Regions from separate parts of the Oceanobacter sp. 5_MG-2023 genome, predicted to be linked through region 3. Evidence: predicted binding sites of a transcription regulator. Region 3 holds the regulator's gene; each other region holds the start of a gene.
What was found. Region 3 encodes FNR, which switches genes on or off when oxygen is low (the NO sensors DNR and NnrR bind a similar motif). Its sites were predicted from a motif close to TTGATNTANATCAA; they were not measured.
Positions count from the first base shown of each region.

Region 1: the regulator FNR is predicted to act here: its motif matches at 1,764-1,777, upstream of petA (ubiquinol-cytochrome c reductase iron-sulfur subunit).
Region 2: the regulator FNR is predicted to act here: its motif matches at 1,813-1,826, upstream of Q4551_RS14615 (OmpW family protein).
Region 4: the regulator FNR is predicted to act here: its motif matches at 1,468-1,481, upstream of Q4551_RS07360 (cytochrome ubiquinol oxidase subunit I).

Region 1 covers NZ_JAUORS010000007.1:134,101-137,247, forward strand. The annotation lists gene Q4551_RS06885 (cytochrome b N-terminal domain-containing protein) at 1-988, opposite strand, end outside; gene petA (ubiquinol-cytochrome c reductase iron-sulfur subunit) at 988-1,584, opposite strand; gene rpsI (30S ribosomal protein S9) at 1,809-2,201, opposite strand; gene rplM (50S ribosomal protein L13) at 2,203-2,637, opposite strand; gene Q4551_RS06905 (peptide chain release factor 3) at 3,000-3,147, opposite strand, start outside.
Region 2 covers NZ_JAUORS010000027.1:13,306-16,452, reverse strand. The annotation lists gene Q4551_RS14620 (hypothetical protein) at 1-1,456, opposite strand, end outside; gene Q4551_RS14615 (OmpW family protein) at 1,893-2,525, shown strand; gene Q4551_RS14610 (chalcone isomerase family protein) at 2,647-3,147, opposite strand, start outside.
Region 3 covers NZ_JAUORS010000020.1:59,825-62,971, forward strand. The annotation lists gene Q4551_RS13115 (heavy metal translocating P-type ATPase) at 1-355, shown strand, start outside; gene ccoS (cbb3-type cytochrome oxidase assembly protein CcoS) at 417-638, shown strand; gene Q4551_RS13125 (sulfite exporter TauE/SafE family protein) at 635-1,291, shown strand; gene fnr (fumarate/nitrate reduction transcriptional regulator Fnr) at 1,455-2,234, shown strand; gene ttcA (tRNA 2-thiocytidine(32) synthetase TtcA) at 2,449-3,147, shown strand, end outside.
Region 4 covers NZ_JAUORS010000008.1:74,100-77,246, forward strand. The annotation lists gene Q4551_RS07360 (cytochrome ubiquinol oxidase subunit I) at 1-1,233, opposite strand, end outside; gene Q4551_RS07365 (sensor histidine kinase) at 1,629-3,147, shown strand, end outside.

The DNA of each region.
Region 1 (3,147 bases), on a different contig from region 3:
CCAGCCACGGCAGTACAAACAGTACTGCAATGGCAGCACCCATCGCGGCAACACCCAGCAGCTTGTCGGGTACAGCACGCAAAATCGCGTAGAAGGCACCAAAGTACCAGACAGGGGCAATATGCTCCGGTGTTTTCAGACCGTTAGCCGGTTCAAAGTTGGCATACTCCAACATGAAACCGCCGCCTTCCGGGAAGAAGAACATGACCGTACAGAACACCATCAGGAAGACCACAATACCGACCAGGTCGTGTACTGAGTAATAAGGGTGGAATGGCACGCCATCCAGAGGAACCCCGTTTTCGTCTTTCAGTTTTTTGATATCGATGCCGTCAGGGTTGTTGGAACCCACTTCGTGCAGGGCCAGCAAGTGCATCACCACCAGACCAACAATCACCAGTGGCACAGCCACTACGTGCAAGGCAAAGAAACGGTTCAGTGTTGCACCAGAGATCAGGAAGTCACCACGAATCCATTCAGTCAGTTCGTTACCGTAAGGCAGAACAGAGAACAGCGAGATAATGACCTGAGCACCCCAGTAAGACATTTGTCCCCATGGCAGTACATAACCCATAAAGGCTTCTGCCATCAGAGCCAGATAGATGGCCATACCGAAGATCCAGATCAATTCACGTGGTTTCTGGTAGGAACCATACAGAATCGCCCGCATCATATGCAGATACACCGCGATAAAGAAGAAAGTTGCACCGGTCGAATGCATATAACGAATCAGCCAACCCCACTCGACATCACGCATGATGTATTCAACCGAGGCGAATGCGGCATCGGCACTTGGGGTGAAGTTCATGGTCAGCCAGACACCGGTCAGAATCTGGTTAACCAGCATCAGCATCGACAGTACGCCGAAGAAATACCAGAAGTTGAAGTTCTTCGGAGCATAGTACTTCGACATATGCTTTTCATAGGTGCTGGTAACCGGCAAGCGGTCATCAACCCAACCCATCAGGGTGTTTTGCTTGTTACTCATCAGGCGTTCTCCTCATCCACACCGACTACAACCACATTGGCACTTTCATAGCTGTGCGGTGGAATTTCCAGGTTGGACGCAGCCGGAGATCCCTGAAAAACACGACCAGACAGATCAAAACGAGAACCGTGACATGGGCAGAACCAACCGCCAGGCCAGTTTGCATCAAACTGTTGGGGTTGAACTTCGCCAAAGTACTTGGGAGCACACCCCAAGTGGGTACAAACACCCAGCACAACCAGTACTTCCGGTTTGCGTGAGCGATTGATGTTATCAGCGTAGGCTGGTTGCTGAGCCTTGTTGCTGTTATCCGGATCTTTCAGTCGGTCATTGTGCTCTGGAAGATTTTCCAGCATGTCGTCTGTACGACGCACAACGTATACCGGCTTACCACGCCATTCGGCTGTCAGCATCGAACCTGGTTCGATCTTGCTGACATCGATCTTGGCCGGAGCGCCTGCCGCTTTCGCCTTTTCACTTGGAACCCAAGATTTGACGAAGGGTACAGCGACGAAGCCAGCACCAACCGCGCCGACAGCAGAAGTCACGCCCACCAGCAGGGTGCGCCGACCTTTATTAACGCCGTCTTGACTCATTACCATCTTCTCCCATCATTAAAATTCTTTTCTGCCGCGAGGTCGTTTGCCTGAGAGGGACTACGGTCGGCAGACCCGGCGTAGAATGCAGAGCGGCGCACATAGTAAAGAAATTGAGGATTTGAAACAACCGGGAAGACATACCCACTGTAGGGATATAAAAACAAAAAAAGCGTCCATTGACATAAGCCAAGGGACGCTTTTTTTTGTAAGCAATAAATCGCTTAACGTTTGGAGAACTGCGGCTTCTTACGTGCTTTACGCAGGCCGACTTTCTTACGTTCAACCTCACGAGCATCACGAGTAACGTAACCCGCGGCACGAAGTGATGGACGTAGCGTTTCGTCGTATTGCATCAGGGCACGAGTAATGCCGTGACGGATAGCACCCGCCTGACCATTACCACCACCGCCGTTAACATTCACGACAATGTCAAACTTCTCCAGACTTTCAGTCAATTCCAGAGGCTGACGGACAACCATACGAGCAGTTTCACGACCGAAGTACTCTTCCAGTGTGCGCTTGTTGATTACGATAGAGCCAGTACCTGGACGCAAGAAAACGCGAGCAGTAGACGTCTTGCGACGACCGGTACCGTAGTATTGAGTTACGGCCATATTATTCTCCCAGCTTCAGTTCTTGAGGCTGCTGAGCGGTGTGTGGATGCTCGCTACCTGCGTAAACTTTCATTTTCTTGAACATGGCGCGTCCAAGAGGATTCTTGGGCAGCATGCCTTTAACTGCCAGTTCGATTACGTCCTGAGGCTTGTAGTCGATCAGCTTTTCAAAAGAGATCGATTTCAGACCACCAGGATAACCGGTGTGGCGGTAATACATTTTATCGCTGGTTTTTTTACCAGTGACTTTTACTTTTTCAGCATTGATCACGACGATATAATCGCCGGTATCAACGTGTGGTGTGTATTCTGGCTTGTGCTTGCCTCTCAAACGGCGAGCAACCTCGGTGGCCAGGCGACCCAGCGTCTGATCAGCTGCATCAACAACAAACCATTCACGTTTTACGGCTTCGGGTTTTGCGCTGTAAGTTTTCATCAAATTCTCGCCTTCAAGGGCATGTTGATCAGAAAAGAGGGCGGCATTCTACAGGACGGTTATTACCCACGCAACCACCTGTGTATTTTTAACACAGTCAATCGCGGATCAGCCGTCACGACACGAGTGCCAGAATGAGCCGTCTTTTCATAAAGGGGCGCGGATTGTATCTTTAGTGCAGAAAACAGTCCACTTAAAAATGGATTATCTACGGATTTTTATTGTCCACAGCACAGATTGGCTTCGTCCATACAAGACCGGCATGGCCTTGTCTATCCATCGCCCAAGAACCGACTCCGTGCCGTTATGAGCGGCGACGGAGAACATGGGCGGTTACAGAGGGCATCCCTGCGCACAATGAATTAATGCTCACGGGTTGAGCGGAATTCAACATCGGGCCAGCGATCCTGAATAAGACTTAGGTTCACCCGTGTCGGAGCGATATACGTCAGATAGCCGCCACCATCAATAGCCAGATTATCGACGGCCTTGCGTTTAAAGTCTTCCAGC
Region 2 (3,147 bases), on a different contig from region 3:
CAATCAGTACCAGTTTGACGTCGATAATCAGCGAGAGCGGTGTGGTCAGGGCGACAGATAATCGGGATTGTGACAAGTGATGCTGGATAAACTGCACCAGATCTACCGATTGTTTGGCTGGCCCGGTCAATACATTAAATGATCGCGTTGCCAGCGCCAGTGGTATCGCCAGATCTGGCTCTGTCGCCTGGGAGGCTTGTTCCAGTGTGGGAGCAACCAGTGCCAGTAATGAGGGTCGTTGCCGGTTGGTTACCTGATGGCGCAAGTGATCACATTCCCGCTGCAAGCGTTCAAGGTCGCTGCTTTGCACCATTGCCATATGCTGGAATTCGTCTTGTTGCTGGCGTAAAGAGGCTTCCATACGCAGATTCAGATCTTGCAATTGCTTGTGAGCATAATATTCACTGGTGTGGTCAACGCTGCAGATCAGCACTTCGTTCGGGCGGTTGTTATGAAAACGGATGGCCTGAAAGCTGATATCGAATACACCTTCCTGACCATTGAATTTGAGAATGGAAAATTTGCCCTGGACCCGTTTGATCCGTCCTTGCAGTAACTGGTAAATACGTTCCCGTTGCTCTGCACTGGTGTCTGAATTCATACGTTCCAAAATAGCATGTAACGGGTTTTCCATACCGTTCAGGGTTTCTTGATCGGTTCGTAGCTGGTAACAAAAGTTGCGGTTGGTTTCCATGTGATCTTCACGAACCAGATAGCGGCAGAAGCCCATGGTGGTGTTCTCAATCGCCATATTGAGGTGATTGTGGGTATCTTCCAATTCCATTCTGGCCTGGTCACGCAGGTGCATGTCATTGAGTAATGACAGACGCATTTTCTCGATGGCAGAGGCCAGGGCGTCCAGCTCATCTTGCTTGTGCATGGTATTGGTGGTGCGGTGCTCAAGTGTGACTGGGTGATCGGGTGTTTGAATGGAAAAGGCATTGGCCCACTCTGACAATGAGCGAATATGACGGGTAATCAGGTGGTGGATCAGCAGCAGTAATACCAGGGATATGGTAATGGTCTGGCAGAGCAGTACCAGCAGCATATTCAATGCGCGGGTTTCCAGTTGTTGGTAGAGCTGTGCATAACTGCCCAGAATGGTCAGGGTTGCCAGAAAGGTGCGGTTATTGTCCTGATCTTCGTAATAGAGATTGAATTGGTGGCGAATATCAACCTTGTTTGGCTTGAGGCCAGTTTCGACGTAACCAAAGTCGGTACTGTCGACCATGATGTACTCAACGCCGTCAAAGTTGAGCATGCCTTTCAGCTGTGTGCGCAGCTGCTCGGAATTGAAATTCCAGAGGCTGATGACAAGACTGTCGTGATAACTGTCCTCCAGCTTGACCAGGTTATTTTGCAGGCGTTGCGTACCATGCTGGTAGTCGTCGATCAGCATCCAGCCATAAGACAAGGTGGCGATAAGGAAATTGGCCAATAGCAAGTATGAAAGCAATCGTCTTCCGATCCGGGTAGCGAATGCCGCAGAAAACTGCTCAATCAAACGTCAACTCCATGATTTTCTCCGGATGTTGTTCACATGGTGGACAGGAAAACGATGGCCAGTGGATCAGCCTCAATGAAGAGGGTCTGATCATGTCAGACGGCAGTGTCACTCACGATGGTAGTCACACTTCAGCCTGAATCCGGTGACAATAATATCAGGGATGGCTAACTGTATCTCAGCTAACGTTTTTTTGCTGCCTTTGAATGAAAGAAGCATGCCATAGCGCTGTTGGACAGCTTGTAGGGTTGACACAAATTGACCTATCACAAGATTGTCTGGTGTCTTTATTTTGGGGCATTAAATGCTTGATTTGCATCAAAATTGTGCAGATCAAGCCGGGTACCCTGCACTCATCTACCAAAAGCACGGAATCAAGGAGTGCAAAATGAAACTGATCAAAACTCTGCTGGCTACTGTTGTTGCAGTATCTGCTATCCCGGCTATGGCCTACGAAGCGGGTGACATTATCGTCAAGGCGGGTGCTGTGACGGTTTCTCCGAAAGACGGTAATGCCGATAGCAGTGGTCTTGTTGCAGGCAGTGAACTGGATGTCTTGTCAGATACCCAATTGGGTTTGACCGGTGTTTATATGGTGACCTCCCAGATCGGTGTGGAACTGCTGGCAGCGACGCCTTTTGAACACGAAGTCGAAGGTGATGGTGGTGCTATTGATGGCGCTACGATTGCGACAACCAAACACTTGCCACCTACTGTTTCTGTACAATATTACCCAATGGGAGCCGATTCCAAACTGCAACCCTATGTGGGCCTGGGTGTTAACCATACCTTCTTCTTTGATGAAGAAGATGATGCGGATCTTGGTACCAAAGGGCTGGAAACCAGCTGGGGTTTGACTTACTCCGTAGGTGTTGACTATGCCCTGAATGATCATTGGCTGGTGAATGCTGCGGCTTGGAAAATGGATATCGATACAAAAATCAAAGGCGGTGCAGCTGATGGCCTTGATGTAGAAATTGATCCGCTGGTTTATTTTGTTGGTGCTGGTTACAAGTTCTGATTACTTGGGTTTGATATAAAAAAAGCGGCGCAAGCCGCTTTTTTTATATCTGCTGGTTACGATGTGTTGACGTGTCACATAATCAAGGTCAACACCCGAAACCAGACTTACAAAAAGCCCCCTACAAAAACACTGCTGAGATACTGTTACTGGTTTGTGGTGGCTGTACTTGCAACGCAGGAGCATCAACAAGAACAGCGGGAACAGCGGGTGCCATCGAGGCCTGGATCAGCGCCTGAAACCAGTCCTGTCCACGGATAATACCCATATATTCATTCTTGACCATTACTTCCGAGCCACGGCCGGGGGTGTACTCAATAACAATACGGTCACCCTGTATCAGACGGGTATCCATCATTTTGACCAGCGCATTCAGGCGTGCTTCCAGTGTGGCCATCTGTTCCCATTCCGACGTGATGGCAATGGTATCGTACAGTGACAAGCCAACCCCACGACCGCTGATTCGCTCGGATTGAACCGTCAGTTCAAGGCGCTGTATACCGGTGCGGGAAGGGGCATGATAGAGAGCGCTGGTATAGGCATCGCGGATATAAAAATAATCCCGGGATAATGAATCAGCCAGTTGCAGGGTATGGTGGCCATTTAATGACAGTAACCGCTC
Region 3 (3,147 bases):
ATTAATGATTGGCGATGGCATCAACGATGTCCCGGTACTGGCTGGGGCCGACATTGCCATTGCCGTCAGTGACGCCACAGACCTGGCCAAAACCAGCGCCGATGCCCTGGTCACCAGCGGCCGCCTGGACTGTGTATTACAGGCTCTGGACACCGCCAGCCGTACCCGCCAGGTGATCTACCAGAATATCGCTTGGGCGCTGCTGTATAATCTGCTGGCCTTGCCAGTGGCAGCGGCAGGCTATATTCCTCCCTGGGCCGCAGCCATTGGCATGTCATTCAGTTCGCTTTTGGTGGTCAGTAATGCGCTGCGACTATCCCGGACGACCAAACCGGATGTATCCGGTCACAATTAGCACACTCAGCCACAAGGCCAGATTATAATGGCTTCCACTCGCTTGGTTTGATGGACATAACATGGATATTATCTACATACTTGTTCCACTTTCGATCGTCCTGATCAGCATTGCCACGCTGATTTTTTTCTGGGCAGTGCGCAGCGGCCAGTTTGATGATATGGAATCTCCGGCTCACAGAATTCTCTTTGATGACGATGACGATCCCGCAAGCACCCATCCCACAGCAACCGACACAACACCAGCACCCCATACCACGGCAACCGATAAAAACCCATTGTGATTGAACCACTCTCCCTGTTAACCGCCCTGTTGCTGGGCCTGTTTGGCTCCAGTCACTGCCTGGTAATGTGTGGCGGCATTGCCGCCGCCATTGGCACCCGCTCACAACAACAACCGCTACTGACAGCACTGGCTTTTAACAGCGGTCGTATCACCAGTTACGCCTTTGCCGGCCTGCTCGTCTCGCTGCTTGGCTTATGGCTACAACAACTGAATGATGTACTGATGCTGGCATTACGTACACTGGCCGCCATACTGCTGGTGCTGATGGGGCTCTACGTTGCCCGCTGGGCAAGCTGGCTCACCCGTATCGAACAAGTTGGCCAATATCTATGGCAAAGGCTGCAGCCTGCTACCCGCCCCTTGATGACACAATATTCGATCAGCAGTCGCTTTCGCCTTGGACTGCTATGGGGCTGGCTCCCTTGCGGACTGGTATACAGCACTTTGAGCTGGGTCGCCGCCAATGGTGATCCCCTCAAAGGGGCACTGACCATGTTCTGCTTTGGCCTTGGCACACTGCCTGCCCTGTTCGCCAGTGGCCTCGCCGCCACCAGCCTGAGCCGATTACTCAGTCACAGCCTTAGCCGTATCATTGCCGGACTGTTACTGATTGGTTACGGCGTTTGGACTGCAGCAGCCATCTGGTTATAGTAGCCAGGGTCGTTATTGATCAGCGACTGATCATCCGTTGACAATACCTTGACTCAATACCTTGACCAATGTCTTGACAGCCACTCGTCGAGCTAAGACCATACGAAAATTAATGGAACACGGTTCTTCCCTACATAACGGAAAACCCGACACGGTGAGCTCAATGAAAACAAACCAAGCTGCACAGCCTGCGCACCCTCCCTTGCGCGGTAATCAACCCCACTGCCAGACTTGCTCCCTGAACGCACTGTGTCTGCCACTCTCGCTCAGTGACACAGATATGGAGCGACTGGACGATATCATTCGCCGTGGCCGACCCATTCAAAAAGGCCAGCTGTTATTCCAGCAAGGGGATGAATTCCAGTCCGTGTTTGCGGTACGTACCGGTGCCCTGAAAACCTACACCCTGGCCAGTAATGGCGAAGAACAGATCACTGGCTTTCATCTCGCCAGCGAACTGATTGGTCTGGCCGGTTACGATGCCGGTGATTACCCTCTCACCGCCAAAGCGCTGGAAACCACCACCGTCTGTGAAATTCCGGTTCATCAGCTGGAAAACCTGACCGACGAACTCCCCGACCTGCGCAAACAGTTGATGCGCACCATGGGCAACGAAATTCGTCACGACCAGAACATGATGTTGCTGTTGAGCAAAAAGAACGCCGAAGAACGTGTAGCCTCGTTTTTGCTGGATATCTCCAACCGTTACGCTCGACGCGGTTTCAGTGCCACCCACTTCCGCCTGCCCATGTCGCGGGTCGACATCAGCAACTACCTTGGCCTCGCGGTAGAAACCATCAGTCGGGTATTCACCCGTTTCCAGAAAAATGCCCTGATCGAAACCCAGAGCAAGGAAATCATCGTTCTGGACATGAACAGCCTGTATGAAATGGCCGGACTGAACCCACAAATTGAATGTGACGAGAAAACGCCAGCGGAATAATCCCGCACAGCGTGCCGTTACCCTTCTCAGCGGTAACGGCAAAAACCCCTTATATCCTTGTTTCTGTGCCCAGTTTCATCCCTGAACCCGCTAACCGGCCACCGCGTTGTTATTGGCTGGCAACAGTTACTGACGCCAGCCAATCTATTCGCTAGAATTCGCCGCCTGATTTTTAGCCAGTGTTCCGCCCCAGAATGCTCAGGAGTTTTCCAGCATGACCGCCGATGTCATTGATCGCAAAGCACGCACCGAATTCAACAAACTTCATAAACGTTTGCGCCGAAACGTTGGCAAGGCGATTGAAGACTATTGCATGATCGAAGAGGGTGACCGGATCATGGTATGCCTGTCGGGCGGCAAAGACTCCTACACCATGCTCGATATCCTGATCAGCCTGAAAAAAAGCGCCCCGGTCAACTTTGAGCTGATTGCCGTCAATATGGACCAGAAACAGCCTGGCTTCCCCGAACACGTGTTACCCGAGTATCTGGGCAAGCTGGATATTCCCTACCATATTGTTGAAAAAGACACGTACAGCGTGGTCATGGATCTGGTGCCGGAAGGAAAAACCACCTGCGGCCTGTGCTCCCGCCTGCGTCGCGGCACCCTCTACGGCTTTGCTGAAAAAATTGGTGCCAATAAAATCGCCCTGGGCCATCATCGCGACGACATCATTGAAACCTTATTCCTGAACATGTTTTACGGCGGCAAACTCAAAGCCATGCCACCCAAGCTGCTCAGCGACGATAAAAAGCACGTTCTGATCCGCCCGCTGGCCTACTGCAAGGAAAAAGACATCCAGGCTTATTCAACCGCCATGGAGTTCCCAATCATCCCTTGTAACCTGTGTGGCTCCCAGGACAACATGCAGCGCCAGAACATCAAGAATATGCTGACCGAATGGGAAAGGATA
Region 4 (3,147 bases), on a different contig from region 3:
CATGATCAGCGTGAACAACACCCGCTCGGCTGGTAGTGGCGATACGATGTCTGCGGTACGCACCAGGTTATAAACAATCCAGGGCTGGCGACCGACTTCCACCACGTACCAGCCAGCGAGCACCGCAATCACTCCACTGGGAGTAAACAGCGTTACCAGTGCCAGAAAGGGTTTGCTCTCAAACAAGCGCTCTTTGCGACGTAAAGCCAGCGCCAGCAGGGCAATACAGATCATGCCGAAGCCAATACCGACCATTACCCGGAATGACCAGAACACCAGTGGTACGTTGGGACGATCTGCTGCCGGTACGGCTTTCAGGCCTTGCAGCGCGCCATCCCAGCTATGGGTCAACAGCAGGCTGCCAAGGTTTGGAATCGCAATTTCATAATCGTTGGATTCGGTGGCCATGTTCGGCATGGCAAACAGCAGTAGTGGTACGTTGTTTTCTTCCGCAGGCCAAATGCCCTCAATCGCCGCCAGCTTGGTTGGCTGGTGCTCCTTGACGCTCAAGCCGTGCATATCACCCACCCATGCTTGTAATGGCGTCAAGACCAGAGCGAACCACATGCACATGGACAAGCCTTTGCGGGCGAAGGGAATATGCTGTTTTTTTAACAGGTAGTAAGCACTGATACCGGCGACCACAAAGGTGGCGGTGATCAACGAGGCCATCAGCATATGCATCAGGCGGTAAGGCATGGAGGGGTTGAAGATGACTTCCATCCAGCTGGCCACCTCAAAGTGGCCATCGACAATGATGTAACCGGCAGGGGTTTGCATCCAGGAGTTGGCAACAATAATCCAGAATGCGGAAAACCAGGTGCCGACCATCACCACCGTGGTGGCAAAGAAGTGCAGTTTGCGGCCAACCCGCTGCCAGCCAAATAGCATCACCCCAAGAAAACCGGCTTCCATAAAAAAGGCCGTTAGCACTTCATAAGCCATTAATGGCCCTAATACTGCGCCAGTCATTTCCGAAAACCTGGAAAAATTGGTGCCGAATTCATAGGATAAAACAATACCGGATACGACGCCCATACCAAAGGTAATGGCAAAGGGTTTTATCCAGAATTTGGCCAGTTGCAAGTAATAAGGGTTGTGGGTTTTTAACCATAAACCTTCCCAGATAGCAATTAATGTGGCCAGGCCAATAGTAATGCTGGGGAAGATAATATGAAAGCTCACCGTAAAGGCGAACTGCAATCTGGATAATAGAGCGACGTCGAGATCCATAGCCATTCCAATAGTGTTAAACCAGAGCTTTTAATATTTTATAAAAAACAAAAGCCGTGAATGATAAAAATGATTGATCAAGTCGTCCGCTAGTTGGCCTTGTTGCTGGCCAGCGTGCGCATTTTCTGGATGGCCAAAGGAAATAATGCCAAACCAGCAATGCTGAACAGTGCGATGACTTCCGTCATGAAAAATCCAGTATTCATTTTGCTTTCTCCAAAAACAGATAAAATTTTGAGATAGATCAAGAAATATGATTTGCTTACAAGCAATCGATAGGCCAATTTTTATTGGTTTTTATCTTGTTGATTTTTAAGGATAAAAATTAATTTTTGTGTGAATTGTAAAGTAAGTTTACGATTGTTTGCTATGGTGGTGTAAGCGAGGTTGACAGTTTGAAGCTCTCATTGATGTTTGAAATCGCCATGTTGGTCTCCAGTGTTTGCGGTTTTTTGGTCGCGGCCTGGCTACTCTGGCGTGCTCGCAAACAAAGCGACCTGCAAGCCTTGGCTGGTTTTGCCATCATGATGGCGGTGTGGTGTTTTGGCCATGTGGTGCTGTTTCATGGTTATGAACGTATTGGTATTTATATAATTCTGGCCAATCCACTGATGCCTACTTTTTTCCTGCACTTTGCGATTCGGTTTGTAAACTCCGGTGCTGCCAGAGAAGATAAACTTGATCGTCTTTATCAAACGGTTCCCTGGTTTTATGCCACCAGTATTGCCGTGGTATTACAAAGCTGGTGGGTGGGTGCCGGAGATTCTATTGGCACCTTGGATATCCGTTACTTTTTTGTCTTTACCGACGTGGGTGTCTGGAATTTATCTTATACCGTACTGATCGGTATACTGGCACACGCAGTATTATTGTTTGGCTGGTATCGTCATTCGGGTAATAAAAAGCGATCGATTCTGGCGATGTTTGGTGTAGGAGCCTGGGGGCTGCTACTGGCTACCAGCTTTGTTTTTCCTTCTTTTGGCATCAGCTGGTTTCCCTATCCGATGTTGCTGCTGCCTACCTACTTGCTGCTGCTGGTGTATGCCGTGGTGCGTTATCAGATTCTGTCGGTCAATGCTTTTGCCAACCGGGCACTGTTGTGGGTGTCCATGATGTTGGTGATTCTGTGTCTGATTGCGGTGATCGGGGTGGTGTCCGGGCGTATCGGTTTACAGGCATTGGCGAATGTGCCCAGTTGGCAACTGTGGTTGTATTCGTTGCTGGTATTGGTGGTGGCTGCATTTATCTATCAGCCGTTAAGTCGGATGGTATCGCGGTTGATTTATCCGGGGGCTTCGCTGAACGAAACCGTGCTGGAGACTTGGTCAACCCGGTTAAAGGAAGCGGAAGACTGGTCTCAGCTGGTCAGTCTGGGTGAGCAGTTGCTCTCACAACAAATACGCCACAAGGTCGCTATCCAACTGGATAAGCCGGTTCCGATGGAGCCATCCCACCACACTGCGTTGGCGCTGCGGCTATCACGATCAGCGTCTGGCTGGCATTTTGTGTTGGTGGGTTGGGACGATGCCAGCCCTGGTATGCGTCTGACGGCGGAAGTGTTTGCGTCGCTGTTCTCGACCAGTTGTGGTTTGTTGGAGCATTCGCTGGCGCTGGCGGCGGCGGAGCGTAAACGGCTGGATGAACAGCACCTGGTCGAGCTGGGTAGCCTGTCGGCAGCGATGGCGCATGAGTTGCGTAATCCCCTGAATATCATTGCGATGGCGGCTTATGATGCACCTGCTGCCACCCGCCAGCATATTCAAACCCAGCTTAAGAGAGCAGACCGGCTGGTCAGCGATATGCTGGTGTATTCCGGCGGTCTGACTCTGCAAGTCAGCGTTATTCCCTTGCGGGCGTTAGTGGCGAATGTCTTGGCGCAAGCTCCGTCCGACGGAGTGGTGTGTGAGCTGAAAA